DNA from 2 places in the Alkalidesulfovibrio alkalitolerans DSM 16529 genome. Region 2 is predicted to be linked to the other one. Evidence: predicted binding sites of a transcription regulator. Region 2 holds the regulator's gene; the other holds the start of a gene.
The links. The regulator sigma-54, encoded in region 2, starts transcription at its own class of promoters, with help from an activator protein. The targets are predictions, from matches to a motif close to CTGGCACGGNNNNTGCTT.
Positions count from the first base shown of each region.

Region 1: DSAT_RS06680 (TylF/MycF/NovP-related O-methyltransferase) is a predicted target of sigma-54. The motif match lies at 4,410-4,427, and genes of this name have one in related genera.

Region 1 covers NZ_ATHI01000013.1:24,337-30,452, forward strand. Annotated here, with positions in the region: gene DSAT_RS15360 (radical SAM protein) at 1-247, shown strand, start outside; gene DSAT_RS15115 (radical SAM protein) at 240-1,190, shown strand; gene DSAT_RS06675 (hypothetical protein) at 1,395-4,373, shown strand; gene DSAT_RS06680 (TylF/MycF/NovP-related O-methyltransferase) at 4,485-5,171, shown strand; gene DSAT_RS06685 (sulfite exporter TauE/SafE family protein) at 5,366-6,116, shown strand, end outside.
Region 2 covers NZ_ATHI01000031.1:222,393-228,508, forward strand. Annotated here, with positions in the region: gene DSAT_RS13610 (KdsC family phosphatase) at 1-210, shown strand, start outside; gene lptC (LPS export ABC transporter periplasmic protein LptC) at 210-794, shown strand; gene DSAT_RS13620 (LptA/OstA family protein) at 803-1,420, shown strand; gene lptB (LPS export ABC transporter ATP-binding protein) at 1,424-2,149, shown strand; gene rpoN (RNA polymerase factor sigma-54) at 2,356-3,795, shown strand; gene hpf (ribosome hibernation-promoting factor, HPF/YfiA family) at 3,815-4,360, shown strand; gene DSAT_RS13640 (PTS sugar transporter subunit IIA) at 4,477-4,926, shown strand; gene rapZ (RNase adapter RapZ) at 5,000-5,884, shown strand; gene DSAT_RS13650 (PTS sugar transporter subunit IIA) at 5,905-6,116, shown strand, end outside.

The DNA.
Region 1 (6,116 bases), on a different contig from region 2:
CGCGGACGCGGGAACGCTTTTGCGTGCCATGCGGTCGGATCTTCTGCTGTGCATCCTGGCCGAGGCAGGACCGTTGGCCGTGTTGGCCGAACTTAAGAGAAGGGTCCCGGGGCTTCGTGCCCGCAACCGCTACTTCACCACCTGCGACGTATGCGTCGATCTCTTTCTCAACCCCGACGTCCGCCCGCATCTGGCCGCCCTTCTCGACGACTATTCGAACACCTCGAAACGGGCCTGTCATGGTTGAGACTGTCGGACTCTCTTTGTGTCTGACCCGGAACTGCAACGCGGCCTGTCGCCATTGCGGGGTCTTGGGCGCTCCCACGACCGGGGGAACCATGGGCGTGAAGGATGCCCGCGGCTACCTCGTCGAGGCGGCCGGGCTCGAAAGCCTTCGCAGCGTCTCGTTGACCGGGGGCGAGCCCATGCTTTTTCCCGACCTCGTGCGCGATACCCTGCACGCCTCTCACGAACTGGGGCTCGAAGCGGAACTGGTCAGCAACAGCTTCTTCGCAACCTCCGAGGCCGCGGCCATGAAGTGCTTGTCTCCCCTGGTCTCCCTCGGTCTCACCACCTATGTCACGAGCCTCGATCTTTTCCACGCGGAATTCGTACCCCCCGAGCGGGTGGGAAACGCCGTGCGCGCGGCCCTGGCCCTCGGACTCGGCGTGGTGCTCAAGATCCTCGACCGCGGCCCCGGAGCCATGCCCCCGGACGAAACGCGCCGGGTCATCGGAGAGGCCCTTGATTCCCCGAGGCTTCGTCAAGCGCGCGGCGCGCTTGTCCTCGCGGGCCGCGTGCGGTCGCGCGACCATGCGACGTCCCGCCCCGCAGCCGCCTGGCAAGGCGCCTGCGACAAAGTCCTGCGATATCCGGCCGTGACTCACGACGGCCTTTTCTACGCCTGTTGCAGCTTCGGCGAAGGGGCACGCCTCGTGGGCGACGCAACGCGCGAGCCCCTCCTGTCGCTTCTGCACGACATGCGCGGCGATCTGCTCCTCAACATCCTCTCCTGGCGCGGCCCCGCCGGAGTTCATGGAATGCTTGTCGAACGAGGACTTGCCGATCCCGGCCGCCTCTTCCTCGGACCGTGCGACCTGTGCACCTCCCTTTGGGAAGACCCCGATCTGCGCCCAGCCACAGCCTCTCTCGTGGCAGACCTCACGGGCAGCCTGCACACCCTCGCCTGAACCCTCCGCCGCCCTCGCGGCTCGCTTCCCCACCCCGGCGCGGCCGCACAAAGCAGTTGACCCCGAGCTTGTTACAATAATAACATGTTTGTGGCGACGATGCCGGACGCAGCCCTTTAGATTGAACGAGTGGTCATACGTTCACGCAAATACGGCTGCCGGACCACAAACGCGAGCGCGAAAAGAGATACACGCGAGTTAGCCATGAGCGACGCGCCCACGACCGCACCCGGCGGCATCCTCTTCGACCCCCAGGATCACGAGCTTTTGCGCATCGTCAACGACGTGCTCGCGCGCGGCCACGGTTCGTCCTGGAAACGGCTGCTGGCCCCCTACCTGCACCCGCACGGCATCAAGGAGCTCTCCGCCTCCAAGGGGCTGCGCATCGCCTACGCCGTCATCCATCTGCTCGGGTCGCTCGAACGCGGCAAGGCCGAAGACCGGCTCGCGGCGCTTCGTGGCCTTCGCGACGAGGTGCTCTCGGCCCCGGAAAGCGCCCTGCGCATCAACACCGCGCGCGTGCTCGTGCAGATCATGAAGGAACTCGTCCGCGCCAAGGGGCATTCGCGGCGGCAGCTCGAACTGGCCCACGATTTCCGTCGTGCCGTGACAGGCAAGCCCTTGGTCATCCGTGCCGAGCTCGCCAAGCACCATCTCCTCGAAATGCCCGAGGAGTGGAATCAGATGTGCTTCGACGACCATGTGCACGACGCCAACACCAAGGGCCGCAAATCGCCCACGCACCTGGTCATGGACGCCTGGATCAAGGGCATCCGCAAGCTCACGGTGGTGACCTACAACCACATTCAGCCCGATGCCGCCCAGGAACTGCTCGAAGCGGCCGTGATCATGAACATCTCGGCCAGGGTCGGAGTCGAATTCAGAGCGCGGCATCAAGGGCGCTTCGCAAAACTCCTGTGGACGCCGCGCGGCTTCACCGATTGCGACGAATTCCTGGATTTCCTGCGCAAGCCGGCCATGCGCGAATTCTGCGAGCAGGGTCGCCAGGTTTCGCTTTACCAGCAGCGCTATGTCTGGAGCGTGCTCGACAAGTACAACCGCGAGCTTCGCCTGCGCATCGGCCGCGAATACGGCGTGGACCTGCCCGAGTTGACGCACGAGGGCTTTGCCGCCCACGTGGGCGCGGGGCAGCCCTCCACCTACCACCTCGGCCACTTCATCGGGCAGCGCATCGACAAGGCACGGGGCGAGTCGGCCCGAGAAAGAGCCGACGCGGTCGGCCTGCCCGAGGAAGTTGATGCGGAATCCATCGTCGATCGCTGGCTGCAACCCTCTGCCAATCCGGACATCGAAAACACCTTCGCTCCCATTGAAAACGCCGAGGCGCCAGAACTCCTCTCGCTCACGGCCCGGGAATTGTGCGAGCGCATCGCGTCGCTGCACGTGAACAATTGGATCACCCTGGACCTCTCGGGGTTGACCGTGCAGGACGTGCTCTTCCTGCTCTACGACTGCCGGGGCGCTATAACCCACCTGGAAATTTTCAACCTGCGAACCCACGAACGCGGCGCGCAGGCCGATCTGGCCGCGATCCTGGAGTTGCAGGAGATCATAAACTCCGCCAACCCCGTGCGGTTCAAGAAGTTCGTGCGCCGAGCCATGGACGAACTCGAACAGGAGGACACGCCGCGCAGCCGCGAGGCGCACGCGCGCATGGCGGACATCCTGGACCAGATATCTATCTTCCTGGCTTTCTACCGCAGACGCACCCTCAGGGTGCGCATCGGCACGGACTCCACGGGGCAATCGGGCCGCCGTCACGGCATGGGGCTGGTGGTGACCGAGACGCTTCCCACGCGCGCCCGGCGGGCCTTGGGCCGTCGCGGCCACCAGTTGCGCAAGCCCCTGCCACTGTTTCTCGAAGTCACGCCCCAGACCGTCTGCACCCCGCGCCGGGCGAACGGCGCGGCCGGCGCCTTCCTGCGTCTGCTGCGAGGCGTCTTTCCCGGCTGCGGTCCGGGGCACGAGGCCAGGCGGAGTTGGATCAAGGGGGGATGCAGCCTCGCGCCGGACGGCAAGGGCAACGTCTTCACCCTGGGCGGCGTGCGCGCCCACCCTCCGGCCTCCCAGCTCGAGGCCGCGCCGGCGCGAAAGGGTCCCGGCTTCTCCTGGACCTACATGAACAGCCATCTGAAGAACGGGCTCAAGGTTCTGCTCGGGTTCATCCCGGCCGCCCTGACCTTCGCCCTGACAAAGGACTGGTGGGTGCTGGCCTGGCTTGGCCCCTTCATCTGGTTCGGCATCACCGGGCTTCGCAACATCATCCAGTCGGTGCTGGGCGGCGGCGGACTCTGGCGTTCGCCGCTCTTGCGCTGGAACAACTACGTGAGCTGGGACCGGCTGGCCGATTCGCTGCTCTTCACCGGCTTCTCCGTCCCGCTGCTCGACTATCTGGTCAAGACGCTCCTTCTGGAGCGGGGCTTCGGCGTGACCACAGCCACCGATCCGTTCACGCTCTATGCGGTCATGGGGCTGATCAACGGCCTGTATCTCTCGGGCCACAACCTCCTGCGCGGCCTGCCCCGCGCCGCCGTGTACGGCAACTTCTTCCGCAGCGTCCTCTCCATCCCGCTGGCCGTGCTCTTCAACGCCGTGGCCGGGAACATCCTCGGGGCCTACGGCGTGGCCGCCGTGAACGACGTCCTGCAGAAGTGGGCCGCGATCATCTCCAAGCTGGCCTCGGACTGCGTGGCGGGCGTCATCGAAGGCCTGGCCGACAGGGCCGCGAACATGGCCCTGCGCAGGCGCGATCTGCGCGAGAAGTTCCGCCAGGTCTACGAGACCTACGCCCTGTTGGAGGTCCTCTATCCCCAGGAGGACATGCTGGAGCTCCTCGAATCGCCCGAGACGATCATCGAGACGCTGTCCTACGAGCATCGCGACCTGGACAAGATCGTCATCGTCAACGCCCTGGACTTCATGCATTTCTGGATGTACCAGCCGCGCGCGAGGACGGTCATGCGCCAGATGCTCGCGGCCATGAGCCAGGACGAGCGCAAGGCCTTTCTGCTCTCGCAGTACGTGCTCAGGCGCGAGAAGGAGATCAGCCTGCTCCTGGTCAACGGCCTGCTCGGCAGACAGTTCAGCCGCGCCCTGGCCTTCTACCTGAACAACGCCCAGACGTATCTGGACGACATCCAGGCCCTGGCCTCCAAACCCTGATTGCGCCCGGGGCGCCGCGCCATCGCGCCCCACTTGGCGGCACGTTCCTTGCTTGGAAGATGCGCGCGGACGTTTCCGCGTCGGTCATCCGTCAGCCAGGGGAACACGAACATGTTCGACAAACAACAGATAGGCGCGGCCGTGGGACTCATCCTGAACGGCGACAAGAACGCGTGGGAACACGGGTATTTCGGTCTGATCCACGCCGAGGTCATGCGCGAGCACCAGGGCGACTACCCGGCCTTCGACTACGAATACAAGGACCGTCGCCTGCTTTACGCCCATGTCAACGACCATGTGCTCAAAAACCGGCCCGTGGACTATCTGGAGTTCGGCGTCGCCGGGGGCCAGAGCTTCCGCGACTGGCTTTCGCTGAACACCTGCCCGGAGTCCCGCTTCGTGGGCTTCGACAGCTTCGAGGGGCTGCCCGAGGATTGGCACGCCGGGAACCGCGGGAAGGGAGCCTTCTCGCAAAACGGCGCCATCCCGAACATCACGGACCCGCGCGGCAGTTTCGTCAAGGGCTGGTTCAACCAGACGCTCGAACCGTTCCTGGCCGGATTCACGCCCGAGCGCCAGCTCGTGCTGCACCTGGACGCGGACCTCTACAGTTCCACGCTCTACGTGCTCATGACGCTCAACCGCGTCATCAAGCGTGGCACGGTTATGATCTTCGACGACTTCCAGCCGCGCGACGATTTCGCCGCCTTCCACCACTGGGCCAAGGCCTGCGGCCGCAACTGGCGCATCCTGGCCGCGCGGCGCGACCACTACAAGCTGGCCGCGGTCGTCTGGTAGGCTGACGTCCACATTCATTCCATCCGACGCGCTGTCGATCGCAGCGCTTCGTTTCCAGGAGCGACCGCATACACGCCGCGCCTTGACTTGAACGGCGTTTCGGCCTATCGGCTGATCGTTTGACCAAACAAGGCCGAGGCGCGACTTCCTCTCGTAAGGGCTTCCCGCCACCCGGCCGTACGCGCGGAGGCCCAATGCTCACCTGGCTCATCTATCCCGTGTTCGGCGCGATCGCCGGCGTCATCGCCGGTCTTCTGGGCGTTGGCGGCGGCATCGTCGTCGTGCCCGCGCTCGTCTATCTCTTCGCCCTGCAAGGGCTGCCGCCCGAGTACATCATGAAGATGGCGCTGGGCACCTCGCTGGCCGCCATCTGCTTCACCTCCATCTCCAGCTTCCGCGCCCACCACCGGCGCGGAGCCGTGATCTGGACGATCGTGGCGACCATCACCCCGGGCATCCTCATCGGCACCTTCGGCGGCACCTGGCTCGCGGCCGCGCTGTCCACCAACTTCCTCAAAGGCTTTTTCGCCATGTTTCTGTATTTCGTCTGCGCGCAGATGCTGCTCGACCTGAAGCCCGCGCCCACGCGCCAACTGCCGGGCAAGGCCGGGATGACCGGCGCGGGCGGGATCATCGGCGTGGTCTCGGCGCTGGTGGGCATCGGCGGCGGCACGCTCTCCGTGCCCTTCATGAGCTGGTGCAACGTGCCCCTGCACAAGGCCATCGGCACCTCGGCCGCCATCGGTTTTCCCATCGCTCTGGCCGGAACCGTCGGCTACATCGTCAACGGCCTCTCAGCGCCCGGACTGCCGGATTACGCCCTGGGCTTCATCTATCTGCCCGCCATGATCGGCATCGCGGCCGTGAGCGTGCTCACCGCTCCCTACGGCGCGAAACTTGCCCACGCCCTGCCGGTCAAGACGCTCAAGCGTTGCTTCGCGGTCT
Region 2 (6,116 bases):
GCCTATCTGGGCGACGACTGGGTCGACGCCACGGCCATGCGTGTCGTGGGCCTGCCCATGGCCGTGTCCAACGCCCAACCCGAGATACTGGCGCTCGCGGCTTGGGTTTCGTCTCGCTCGGGTGGGTATGGAGCCGCACGCGAGGCCATCGCTTTCATCCTCGATGCCCAAGGCAAGTATGCGGAGTGCTGGCGGGCCTGGAGCGACTGATGGGCAGAAAATTCTCCCTGGCGCTGCTTTTGCTTGCGCTGCTTGCGGGCGCGGGTCTTTGGGGCTGGCAGTTCTTCAAGGACGACATCGATCTGGCCCGCGATCTCATCGGACAACTTCCCAAAGATCTGAACGTTGACGTCTCGGCGAAGGGCATTACCCTGTCGCAAGGCGAAGCCGGGGCGCTGCTGTGGGAGCTTGTCTCCGAGTCTGCCGGATACGATTCAAAGAAAGGAACGGTATTGCTGACGAACCCCGTCATTTCTTATTATGCGGACGGGCCCACGCCCATGTTGGTCATCCGGGCGCCGCAGGGCGAGGTGGACCAGGCCGCCAACACCATGGTCTTGACGCCGCACGTGATCGCCACGTACGGGCAGGTCACGGTCACCGGAAACAGACTGGACTATCTCGGCGCCGAACGGCGCATCGTCATCACCGGAGACGCCATTGTGGACCGGGGAGACATGGTCATGCATGCCCCGCGTCTGGAGATCGACCTCGTGACGCAGGACATGACCGCTCCCGAGGGCGTTCGGGTAACGACCTCGCGCGATTCATTCGCTCCTGGCACGGGACAATAGAGGCAACAATGCGTAATCATATCATGGATATGCTGTGGATGGTCATGGTGGCCTTGGCCGTCGTCTTCGGCGCGCCGCTTTCCGCCTCTGCTCAGGCGGCGGCCGCCTCCGAGAGCGTCCCTACGCGCATCACAGCGGACAAACTGACCTACAGTCAGGAGCGCGACACGGTCATCTTCGAGGGGCAGGTGCACGTGGTGCGCGGCGAGATGCAGATATGGTCCGACAAACTGACCGGCTACCTGACGCCCAAGGACGGAGCCAAGGAGGGCACGGGGCCTTCTCTTGCCGCCGAGGACGCCGAGATCCGCACCGTGGTCGCCGTGGGCAACGTACGCATGCTGCATCAAGGCCGGGAAGGCTTTAGCGGCAAGGCGACCTTCGTGGTTGCCGACGGTGTGCTGACCATGGAGGACAACCCGGTCATCGTGGATGGCCCCAACCGCGTTGTGGGCGAGGTGATCCGCTTCTATTCAAAGACCAACCGAAGCGAAGTGCTCGGCGGCAAGAAGCGCGTCGAGGCTGTATTCTTCACCACTGGCGATGAGTTTGCGCCTGCCCGGCCGACTCCGCAGGGACAGAACGCAACCAGCCCGTCCCCTGGTTCCGCACCGAAGGCCGACTGACGCATGTCCAGCAGACTTGAAGGCAGGGAACTGCGTAAGGTCTACGGCCAGCGGGAAGTCGTCAAGGGCGTCTCGCTTTCCCTGGGCCAGAACGAGGTCTTCGGCATCCTGGGGCCCAACGGGGCGGGCAAAACCACGACTTTCTACATGTTGCTCGGCGTGGTCAAGCCGACCTCTGGGCACGTCTTTCTCGACGATCGCGAATTGACCCGCTGGCCGCTGCATCTGCGGGCCAGGGAGGGGCTTTCCTACCTGCCCCAGGAAAGCTCGATCTTCAAAAAGCTCACCGTGCGCCAAAATATGGAGATCATCCTGGAACATACGGATCTCTCGCGCAAGGAGCAGCGCATGCGCTGCGACGCCCTGCTCGACGAGTTGGGCATTCGCCGTTTGGAAAAATCACGAGCCGTGCATCTTTCCGGTGGTGAACGCCGCCGCCTGGAGATCGCTCGGGCTCTCATCCGCAGCCCCAAGTTCATCCTCCTCGACGAGCCTTTCGCCGGCATCGATCCGCTGGCCGTGGACGACATCAAGGAGATCATCCGGGGACTGAAGGACAAGGGCATTGGCATTCTCATCTCGGACCACAACGTGCGCGAGACGCTTTCCATCTGCGATCGCGCGTCCATCGTCTTCGATGGCACGATCATTCTTACGGGCACTCCGCAGGAAATCGCCGCCAATCCCCGCGCTCGGCAGGTTTATCTGGGTGAGGAGTTCTGCCTTTAATGGAATTTTCGTGCCAACTTTGAAAAAACCTTGCCACACAAGCCTTGAGCCGTTGCAAGGGCAGGACGAGTGTGGCATGTTGTCCATAAGAATCAGCCGGGCGACAAGGACTCGCAGGTACGATTTGCGGCTCAAAAAATTCCGGACTCCCGGCCGCATCCCTGTGAAGGGCTGAAGAGTCCTCGCGCATCGGCACAAAGGCATACATGGCGCTCGAACTCAGACAGCAGCTCAAATTATCGCAGCAGCTGGTCATGACCCCCCAGTTGCAGCAGGCCATCAAGCTCCTGCAGCTTTCCCGCCTGGAATTGGTGGAGACGGTGAATCAGGAATTGATGGAGAATCCTTTCCTTGAGGAAGGATTCGACGAGCCTGAGCCGAATCTGGATTCCGAGGGCCGCGAGCCAGTTGCGCAAAATGATGTCGTGCGGGAGATGCCCGGCGATGAGAACGCGTTGCGCCGCGAGGCGGACTGGGACAACTATCTGGGCGACTTCGCCAGCGCCTCGCGCCAATCCCAGGTGCGTGAATACGAGGCGCTCGAAGAGGGTCAGGGCTTCGAGGCCCGGCTCACGGGCAAGCACTCGCTTGATGGCCATCTCGCCTGGCAAATCCGTCTCTCCGATTTTACCGAGCAGGAGATGGAGATCGCCGAACACATCCTGGGCAATCTCGATTCCTCCGGCTATCTGGCCTCCCCTGTGGAGGAGATTGCAGAGATCACGCAGTCCGGCGTCGAGGATGTCGAGCGCGTGCTCAAACGCGTGCAGCGCTTCGACCCCCTGGGAGTGGCCGCCCGCGATCCTCGCGAGTGTCTGCTCGTGCAGGTCGAGGCTCTCGGCTACGACGATCCCGTCCTTGTCTCCCTTATTTCGGAACACCTCGAAGACCTAGAAAAGAAACGCTATAAGCCGCTGGCCCGGAAGTTCAAGCTGACGCTCGAAGAGTTGAAGGAGTATCTGGACATCATCCAGACGCTCGACCCCATGCCTGGATCGAGCTTTGGCACCAGCGAGCCTGTCTATGTCTCCCCGGATGCCTACGTGTACAAGTTCGAGGACGAGTTCGTCATCCTCCTGAACGAGGAAGGGCTGCCCCGGTTGCAGCTCAACTCCATGTACATGGACTGCCTGCAAGGGGCGAAGTGCAAGGAAAAGGATTACTTCCAGGAAAAGATGCGCTCGGCCGTGTGGCTCATGAAGAGCCTCTACCAGCGTCAGCGCACCCTGTTCAAGGTTCTGGAGAGTATCGTCAAGTTCCAACGGGATTTTTTCGAGGAGGGGGTTAAACATCTCAAGCCTTTGATCCTCAAGGACGTGGCCGACGACATCGGCATGCATGAATCCACGGTCAGCCGTATCACCACCAACAAATATGTGGCCACGCCGCACGGAACCTTCGAACTCAAGTTTTTCTTCAACTCCGCCCTCACGCTCGATGACGGGTCGGAGGTGGGCTCCGAAAGCGTCAAGGCGTTGATAAAACAACTCATCGGCGAGGAAGACTCCCACCAGCCGCTGTCCGACGAAAAAATCGTGGACATCCTGAAGGACAAGCTCCAGGTCAACATAGCCCGCCGGACAGTGGCCAAGTACCGCACCGCGCTGAACATTCCGTCTTCGAGCAAGCGCAAAGAGATTTTTTAATTCCAGCAAGGAGCGTCATATGAACATTGCATTCAATTTCAAGAATTTCGATCCCTCCGAGCACCTCAAGGACTACGCCGCCAAGCGCTTCGAGAAGCTTTCCAAATATCTTTCCAACACCGAGGATTCCGAGGTGCAGGTCAACCTTTCCGTGGAAAAGATCCGGCAGGTGGCCGAAGTCACGGTTTCCGATGACAACCTCCACCTGTCGGCCAACGAATCCTCCGAGGACATGTATTCGACCATCGACATGGTGCTGGACAAGGTTTTGGCCCAGTTGAAACGCATCCGCGAAAAGCAGAAGAACAAACGCGGCGGCAAGGCCGAAACCAGGGCCGTGCGCATGGACGTCATCAGCTTCACGGGCGAGGGCGACGCCAGAACCAAGAGCATCGTGGGAACCGACCATTTCGACCCCAAGCCCATGGATGTCGAGGAGGCGGCCATGCAACTCGAAAGCCTGGACTACGAGTTCTTGGTCTTCCTGAACGCGGAGACGGAGCGGCTGAACGTCATCTACCGCCGCAACGACCGTGAATTCGGGCTGATCGATCCCGGCTTCTAAGTCGGCGGGCGAATCGGGGAAACTCGCCGACGGCGGCGCGGGCAGGGAAGCGGTCCCGCCCGCGCCGCGGCGCGAACGACGGCTGTCGCCGCAACACGAGGAATTCGACGCACGTCATGAAACTTGGAGACTATCTCGCGCCAACGTCCGTTCTCGCGGAACTGGAGGCAACCACCAAGGCGGAAGTTCTCGCCGAAATGGTTGCGCCGCTCGCAACAGAACACCCGGAACTTGATCCCGAAACAGCCGCGCGCGTGCTCATGGAGCGCGAGCGCCTGGGCACCACGGGCATCGGCGACGGTATCGCCATCCCGCACGGCAAGCTTCCCGGCCTCGGAGACATTCTTCTCGCGGTCGGCCGCAGTGTCAAAGGCGTATCCTTCGACGCGCTGGACAACGAGCCATGCCGCATTTTCTTTATGGTGCTCGCGCCGGTCGATGCCGCCGGGCAGCATTTGCGCCTTTTGGCGCATATCTCGCGTCTGCTGAAAAGCCAGGATTTTCGCGCCGCGCTCCTGGCCGCGCCGGATCAAGGCGCGTTGTGGAGACTTCTCGCGGACGCCTGAGGCAACCTGCGGGAAATCTCTGGCCCATCTCCGGCGGGCGGGAACTGTCCGTTCGCCCAAACAGGAGAACGCCATGCACGTCGACCAGCATTTTTCCGTCGTAGTCCTGACCGGTCTTTCCGGAGCGGGAAAAAGCACGGCGTTGCGCGTCTTCGAGGATATGGGCTTCTTTTGCGTGGACGGCTTGCCTGCCGCTATGATTCCCAAATTGGCCTCCCTGTATCGCGGACAGAGTGATGCCCGCTTCAAGGGGCTGGCCCTGGGCATGGACATCCGCCAGCACGATTTTCTCAAAGACTGGGAGATGGCCCTCGCCGAACTCGCCGGGGAGCGGATCGGGGTGCAGGTGCTGTTCTTCGAGGCCGACCAGTCCGAACTCCTGCGCCGCTATCATGAGACCAGACGCCCGCACCCCATGGAATGCGAGGATCTGGGCCTGGAACAGGCTTTGGAGGAGGAACGCCGCCTGCTCGAACCGCTTCGGGCCTCGGCCTCGCTCGTCGTTGACACGACCCAGTATTCCATCCATGATCTTCGTCGTACGCTTCAGGAAAAATGGTCCTTTCTGCGGCAGGGACAGGCCGGGCTACGCACGCACATCATCTCCTTCGGCTTCAAGCACGCGGCCCCAAAGGAAGCGGACCTCATGTTCGATCTGCGCTTCCTGCCTAACCCGCATTTCGAGCCGTCCCTGAAGCCTCTGACTGGCAAGGAGCCGGACGTGGCGGCGTATGTCTTGGAAAACCCCATCGGCCGAGAGTTTCTGGAGCGCTTTTTGGGGTTCATGGGCTACCTCGTTCCGTTGTATGCCGTCGAGGGCAGGTATCGGCTGACCATAGCCATCGGCTGCACGGGCGGCCGACATCGTTCGGTGGCCGTGGCCGAAAGGCTGTTTGCATACCTCAAAGAGAAAGGGTATGCGGTGACCCTTGAACACCGCCACATAGACCGGGTGTAAATACCCAAGGCGCGATCCGGATGGTCAAGACCGAGTCTTCTCCGCAGACAGGGGTGCTTGTCGTCACCCATGCCGATTACGGCAAGGCTTTGCTCGACGCAGCTTGGTTCATCATGGGCAAGCAGCCGAGCGTCGCGAGCATCGGCGTTGACGCGACCTCCGAGGTCGAGGCCACGGTCGCGGCCATCAGGCAGCGGCTCAAGGAACTCGACACGGGCGGCGGCGTTTTGAT